2 regions of the Paenibacillus pedocola genome follow, and region 1 is predicted to be linked to the other one. Evidence: predicted binding sites of a transcription regulator. Region 1 holds the regulator's gene; the other holds the start of a gene.
What was found. The regulator CtsR, encoded in region 1, represses protease genes until heat stress. The targets are predictions, from matches to a motif close to ATGGTCAATAAAGGTCAAACA.
Positions count from the first base shown of each region.

Region 2: the regulator CtsR is predicted to act here: its motif matches at 2,362-2,382, upstream of clpP (ATP-dependent Clp endopeptidase proteolytic subunit ClpP).

Region 1 covers NZ_CP134223.1:5,833,686-5,837,187, reverse strand. Annotated here, with positions in the region: gene QU597_RS26035 (GNAT family N-acetyltransferase) at 1-720, shown strand, start outside; gene QU597_RS26030 (CtsR family transcriptional regulator) at 1,127-1,588, shown strand; gene mcsA (protein-arginine kinase activator protein McsA) at 1,617-2,141, shown strand; gene mcsB (protein-arginine kinase McsB) at 2,170-3,234, shown strand; gene clpC (ATP-dependent protease ATP-binding subunit ClpC) at 3,271-3,502, shown strand, end outside.
Region 2 covers NZ_CP134223.1:174,714-178,215, forward strand. Annotated here, with positions in the region: gene QU597_RS00870 (PdaC/SigV domain-containing protein) at 1-86, shown strand, start outside; gene QU597_RS00875 (hypothetical protein) at 176-700, opposite strand; gene QU597_RS00880 (GDSL-type esterase/lipase family protein) at 938-1,579, shown strand; gene clpP (ATP-dependent Clp endopeptidase proteolytic subunit ClpP) at 1,680-2,276, opposite strand; tRNA gene QU597_RS00890 (tRNA-Arg) at 2,469-2,543, opposite strand; gene QU597_RS00895 (sugar-binding transcriptional regulator) at 2,875-3,502, shown strand, end outside.

The DNA of each region.
Region 1 (3,502 bases):
CGGGATAGCGCAAATCTGGAAGTATTGGACCAGTTGTATAATCAGTTCGCTGCCCAATACAGCGGCACGTTGCTGCGAACCAAGGAATGGTGGCAGAATAATGTGCTGGATAAGGATACGCATCACGGTGTGTTTTTTTCAGAGCAGGGTGAAGCGGAAGGGTATGTGCTGTATAAGCTGGAGAATAATCAATTGGTTATCGATGAGTTTGTCTTTTTGAATGAGAAGGCGCGCCGGGGATTATGGACTTTTCTTGCTAACCACGATTCAATGGTCACCGGTGCGGAGCTGAAGCTGGTGCCATCCGATGATATCCTGCCGTTTTTGCTGCCGGATCCTCGAATTCCGCAGGAGAATTATCCTTATTTCATGGCGCGGATCGTAAATGCCCAGGCTTTTGTGGAAGCATTTTCTTTCAATAAGTTAACAGAAACGGTGAAGCACACCGTATATATTCAAGATGAGCAGGCCCCATGGAACGAGGGGGTATGGGAGTGGACAGTGAACCATCAGGGGGCTGGTTCGCTTACTCGTTCAGACTCAACAGACATGCAAGCTGACCTGAGCTGCAGTATTGGCACACTGACGGTGCTGTTAATGGGATATAAGCGTCCCCAAGAGCTGGCCCGGTACGGAAGGATATCCGGAAGTGCGGAAGCCGTGAAGTGGCTGGAGGAGATAACACCGCAGGCGAAGACAGCTTTGTTCGACTTTTTCTGATTGCTGCCAAGCTCTACCTTATGCTTCTAAGCGGGTAGAGCTTTATTTTACATATAAAAATACTGGATGTACCAGGGGATGTCCGAATACAATGGCGGTAAAAAGTAAAAAATAAGAGTAACCACTTGGAATTCAGTGAAAATATGTTATAATATGAAAAAAGTCAAAGAAAGTCAAAGTCAACGAACCCGCGGAAGCTTTATTTTAAGCTTTATTAGTTGAAGTTACCGGAGTCGATGGTTGAACTGCTTAATTGTCGGGTGCATGATTGCACGCAGTTGGTATTCTTTTGCAGCCGGTCAGCATGGATTCGTGCTTTCGCTCTTGGGTTAAGTTCATTAGAGATCACTCCGGACGGATTCACAGCAGGACGTACAATACAGCATTAAACACTGGAGGATGAGTGATGCGTAATATCTCTGATATTATCGAACAATATCTGAAGAATATTTTGCATGAAAGTCCCGAAGGTACGGTGGAAATCCAGCGCAATGATCTGGCGGACCAATTCTCATGCGTGCCGTCACAGATCAATTATGTCATCAGTACACGCTTTACTTTGGAAAAGGGCTATGTGGTGGAGAGTAAGCGCGGCGGCGGAGGTTATATCCGGATTCAGCGTTTTGAGCTGCCCCAGAATGTGGCGCTGTATGCTCATCTCAAATCTACAATAGGAAATGATATTGATCAGAATTCCGCCGAAGGGCTGATTTATCAGCTTGAGGAAGCCCGCTTTCTAAGCAAGCGTGAAGCGTGCCTCATGCGCGCCGCTGTTTCCCGGGAATGCCTGACGGTTCATCTGCCGTACCGGGATGAGATTCGTGCCAAGATTATGAAGGCCATGCTAATCTCTTTGTTGGGCAAATAATTGTCATCATAAGGGAGGGACTCCGCTTATGCTTTGCCAGGAATGCGGCGTCAAACCGGCAACCCTACATTTCACTAAAATTGTGAGTGGAGAGAAGACGGAATTTCATATTTGTGAAAGCTGTGCACGTGAGAAGGGGGAACTGATTCCCGGAACGGCGGGAGGTTTCTCGATACACAGCCTGTTGTCCGGCCTGCTTGATCTTGAAGGGGCCGGCAAGGAGAAGTCAGCAGCGACTAAGAATGTCCAAGGTTTGCATTGCGAGAATTGCGGTATGACGTATTCCCAGTTCAGCAAGCTTGGACGTTTCGGCTGCAGCTCATGTTATAAATATTTTGACAGCACGCTGGACCCGCTCTTTAGGAGGGTTCATGGCAGTACCGCGCATGTAGGTAAGCTGCCGAAGCGGGCCGGTGCACAGATTATGTGTAAACGGCAAATCGATGAGTTGAAGCACGAGCTGCAGGAAAGCATCATGCATGAAGAGTTCGAAACCGCAGCCGAGCTGAGGGACAGAATACGCAAACTTGAAAAAGAAATGGCACAAGAGTAAAGTCTTTCATATATAGGGGGGATACGACATGTCAAGTCTCCGGTTTACCGAACAAGCACTTAGTGACTGGATGCGCTGCGGCGGCAGCCATTCTGAGATTGTAATCAGCAGCCGTATGCGTATCGCCCGCAATCTGGAGCACCTGCCTTTTCCACTGCTGGCTTCAGCCGAACAGGCGGAGGAAGCATTGGAACAGCTCGCCCCTGTATTTCAGGGGGAGGCAACAGAAAGTTTTGGCACCTTTGAACTGCTAAGGCTGGATGAGCTTACTGAGCTGGACAAAAAAGTACTGGTGGAGAAGCATCTGATCAGTCCTAACCTGGCCAATGATTCCCGGGGCGGAGCAGTTATCCTGAACGAGGATGAGTCGGTCAGCATTATGATCAATGAGGAAGATCATCTCCGCATCCAGTGTTTATTCCCGGGCCTGCAGGTGAAAGAGGCTTGGAACAGGGCAACGGCGATTGATGATATTTTTGAGGCTTCCGTTAATTACGCTTTTGATGATAGAAGAGGGTATTTAACCAGTTGTCCAACCAATGTAGGCACCGGCCTCAGGGCTTCAGTTATGCTTCATTTACCGGCCCTCGTGATGACCCATCAGATTAACCGGATTTTATCCGCAGTGAACCAGGTGGGGCTGACCGTAAGAGGAATTTATGGTGAGGGCAGCGAAGCAGTAGGGAACATCTTTCAGATTTCCAATCAGATTACACTGGGTCAGACGGAAAATGAAATCATTGAGAATCTTCACAGTGTGGTTACCCAGATTATTGAGCATGAACGAAACGCCCGGGAACGCCTGCTAACAGATTCGGCACTGCGGATTACCGACCGGATTAAACGCTCGTATGGGATCATGGCTTATGCCGCTGTGATGGAGCTTAAGGAGTCGGCGCAGCGGCTCTCAGATTTACGTCTTGGAGTGGATCTTGGCATTCTGGAAGGGCCGTCGATTTCAGTGCTGAATGAGCTGAACGTCAAGACACAGCCTGGTTTTCTGCAAAAAATGTTCGGAGACGAGCTTTCGGCCACCGAACGCGATATGTACCGGGCGAAGCTGCTCCGGGAGACACTGGGATCACAACATTAATTATAGATATTTATTATCCGTGGAGGTGCATGAGATATGATGTTTGGAAGATTTACGGAACGCGCACAAAAAGTGCTGGCGCTGGCGCAGGAAGAAGCTGTCCGTTTGGGACATAACAACATCGGTACAGAACATATTTTGCTCGGACTGATTCGTGAGGGAGACGGCATTGCCGCCAAAGCGCTAATCGGCTTGGGACTGGGTCTGGAGAAAATTCAGGACGAAGTGGAGACGCTGATCGGCAGAGGACAAGAGCAGCCTACCAACA
Region 2 (3,502 bases), 810 kb from region 1:
ATACAGCTTATGCTGCCGGGTTCCCTCAGTTCACATTCACCTTTAAGGAAATGCTGCCGGATGGAAGCAGTCCGTTTGCACGCTGAAGTGACGTAACGATGGCGTAAGCCTAGGCGTATCAGAAATGCCCCTTCGCTCTGTACCAGGGAGCCGGAGGGGCATATTTGAATTCATGTTATTGCCGGTATTTCTTAGTCCACTCCTCCAGCCATTCCGCATAACTCAATCCTTTGACCGTTCCCAGATCATCCCCATTTAGTGCATAATATCCCCCCGCCAATACCAGAAGCTTATTTTTGCTCTTAGGAGTTGAACCGCCCCCGATCACCTTGCCGTCCACAAGCATAACCATTACAGAGGTGTCATAGTTGTTTTCCTTGTAAATGGAAGCATATTTCTTCTCAAGCGGATGACCGCTTACAATGAATCCATACGTGACGATCTCTTTTCCAAGATAGGATTCGGGTTCTTCCTTTTGAACTCCCCATAGTTGCATATTGTAGTATTCCCTAAGCATCTCTCTGTCTAAAGTATACCTTGAGGTCTCCCCCTCGTTAGTAATGATATGGCATCCCATTGATCTCACGAAATCTGCAGCTGTTTTTTGATCATCTGCAGCAGCAGAGCGATCCTTTCCGCTGCACCCTGAGACCATCAGCAGGATAAGTCCGCTTAAGATGAAGAGCAGGAATCTTTTCATAGAATCCCCCAGTCCTGAGAATATAAAACTTCCCTTTACCGGATCATTATTTCATTAATCCGCAGCTGTATAAATACGAATCCTAAAGTACTTACCATATAAACTTTAGATGATTCTGAATATGACCGGTATCAGAAGCTCCGCCAATGCGGGTTATGGGTACCCGCCGTTCCCCGGTGCCCGCTCCATTCATAAGCTAAACAAAGAAAGCAGCTTAATGGATGGGAGGGAGATTGGATGAGCTATCAGTACACCGCTATTGGTGATTCCCTGACGACGGGGTTCGGAGCGCTGCCCGGTAACGGATTTGTTCCGGTTTACCGCAGAATGGCGGAGGCGCGCCTGCGTACGCCCATCCGCTTAACCAATTTAGGCGTAAATGGGCTGACAACAGACGGGCTGGAGCAGCGTCTTAAAGCGGATTACAACTTCCGGCTGGCGGTCAGCGATGCTGATCTGATTACGATATCAATCGGTGGCAATGATCTGATCAAGGCCGCTAAGGCGGCAGGCACCCGCCCTGGTGATCTGTCACCACTGCTCCAGAAAGCGCTGCGCAATTGCAAACGGAACATCAGCGACATCATGGGCACGTTATCACAGCTCAAGGCAGGTATGCCGAGGCCCTATATCATCCGCATTGTCGGACTCTACAATCCTTATCCGCAAGTCGATGAAGCTACGGACTGGGTCCGGCAATTCAACCGGTATACTTCAGGCTACAGCAGCCGGGTCTGCGGATTTGCCTCCATCTATAGTGAGTTTGCCGGCAACGAGCGCGGCCTGCTGTTTATTGACCATATTCATCCGAATGGGCGAGGCTACCGGGTTATTGCAGACAAATTGGATGGCCTGGGGTATGGCCGTTTGGGGTATTAAATAGATTTCCTTAATCCATAGGCATCAATCGATAGAACCGCACAAAAAAAGGCTGCCGGGACCGCTTTGGGTCCCGGCAGCCTTTTGGCTGTTGCTTCTGTTATACGCCTGTAGGCAATGTCTTCTCGATAACTTTATCGACAATACCATATTCAGCTGCTTCAGCAGCAGTCATGAAGTAATCGCGGTCCGTATCCTTCTCGATCCGTTCCAGCGGCTGGCCGGTACGTTCGGATAGGATGCGGTTCAGCTTGTCGCGCAGCTTGAGGATGCGGCGGGCACGGATTTCGATATCCGTAGCCTGGCCTTGAGCACCGCCCAGAGGCTGGTGAATCATAATTTCGCTGTTTGGCAGTGCAAAACGTTTGCCCTTGGCACCGGCGTTCAGCAGGAAAGCTCCCATGGAAGCGGCCATGCCCACGCAGATAGTGGAAACATCCGGTTTAATGTACTGCATTGTATCAAATATAGCCATGCCTGCTGTGATGGAACCGCCGGGGCTGTTCACATACAGGTGAATATCCTTATCCGGATCTTCAGCAGCCAGGAATAGCATTTGTGCGATGATGGAATTGGCAACCACGTCATTGACCTCTGTTCCAAGGAAAATGATGCGGTCCTTCAGCAGGCGGGAATAGATGTCATAAGCGCGCTCGCCGCGATTGCTCTGTTCTACTACCATAGGGATATAACTCACGTGGAAAACCTCCTTGAATTGGCTATTCGGATGTGTTCATTTTTACTGTTACCGTATTAACCACATGATAAACAAATTCAAACAAAAAGTCAAAGAAAGTCAAACTTAGTTTCAAAAAAAAGAGCCATCAAGTGGCTCTTTGGTTAATTAACAGTATGACGACTGCTAAATTATGTACAAAAAAGTAAATAATGGCGCGCCCGCCAAGAATCGAACTTGGATCTCAGGCTTCGGAGGCCTACGTCATATCCATTGGACCACGGGCGCAACAGAAATTATTATAATACATTTATTGTACAAATGCAATGGATCAGCGTCACTGTTCAGAAAATATCTTTGCCGGCATACAGGGACAAAGTATAGCCCTACCAGAAACAGGCCTAGACCGGGCATTTCTGTGCCTTCAGCCCTGCCTTCGGGTCTTTCCATGCCTTGTTAGATGTATAAGATAAACAGAGGTTGAGAATTATACTCTCGGATGACTTGCACTCCGCGTAATATTTGGTTAGAATATGAGTGGGACTTAAAAAGTTAACCCGGGACGTTTTGAGACCACGAACAAGGGAATAGAGAAAGACGAAGTTGCAGGAGTGAAAGCATGCGCAATTTATTGGAAATCCAAAAGCAGCTTCTGCCGGATCTCATGGAAACCCTTAAGAGACGTTACACGATTCTACATCAGATCATGCTGTCCGATATTATTGGGCGCAGAACGCTGGCTGCCTCGCTGGATATGACCGAGCGTGTGCTGCGTGCCGAGACGGATCTTCTGAAATCGCAAGGGCTCATTGAGATCGAGAGTGTCGGCATGCGCATTAGCGATGCCGGTCGCAGAACGCTTGACCTGCTGGAGCCGATCGCCAAGAGTCTGTTTGGCCTGGATGATCTGGAAGAGAAGATTCGCTCAACGTATGGTCTTAATAAAGTAATAATTGTGCCCGGTGATTGCGAGACATCGCCGTTCACGAAGCGTGAGCTGGGGCGTGCAGGCGCGAAGGCATTTCTCGGAGTGCTGCGCAGCGACGATACCATTGCCGTAACAGGCGGCTCCACTTTGGCTGAGATGGCCGATCAGCTGACCTTGCCCTTATCCCTTTCCTATAAGAATGCATGGGTTGTCCCTGCACGCGGAGGACTTGGAGAGAGCATGGAAATTCAGGCGAATACGATTGCTTCAACAATGGCTAAGCGGATCGGGGCGAATTACCGTCTGCTGCATGTGCCGG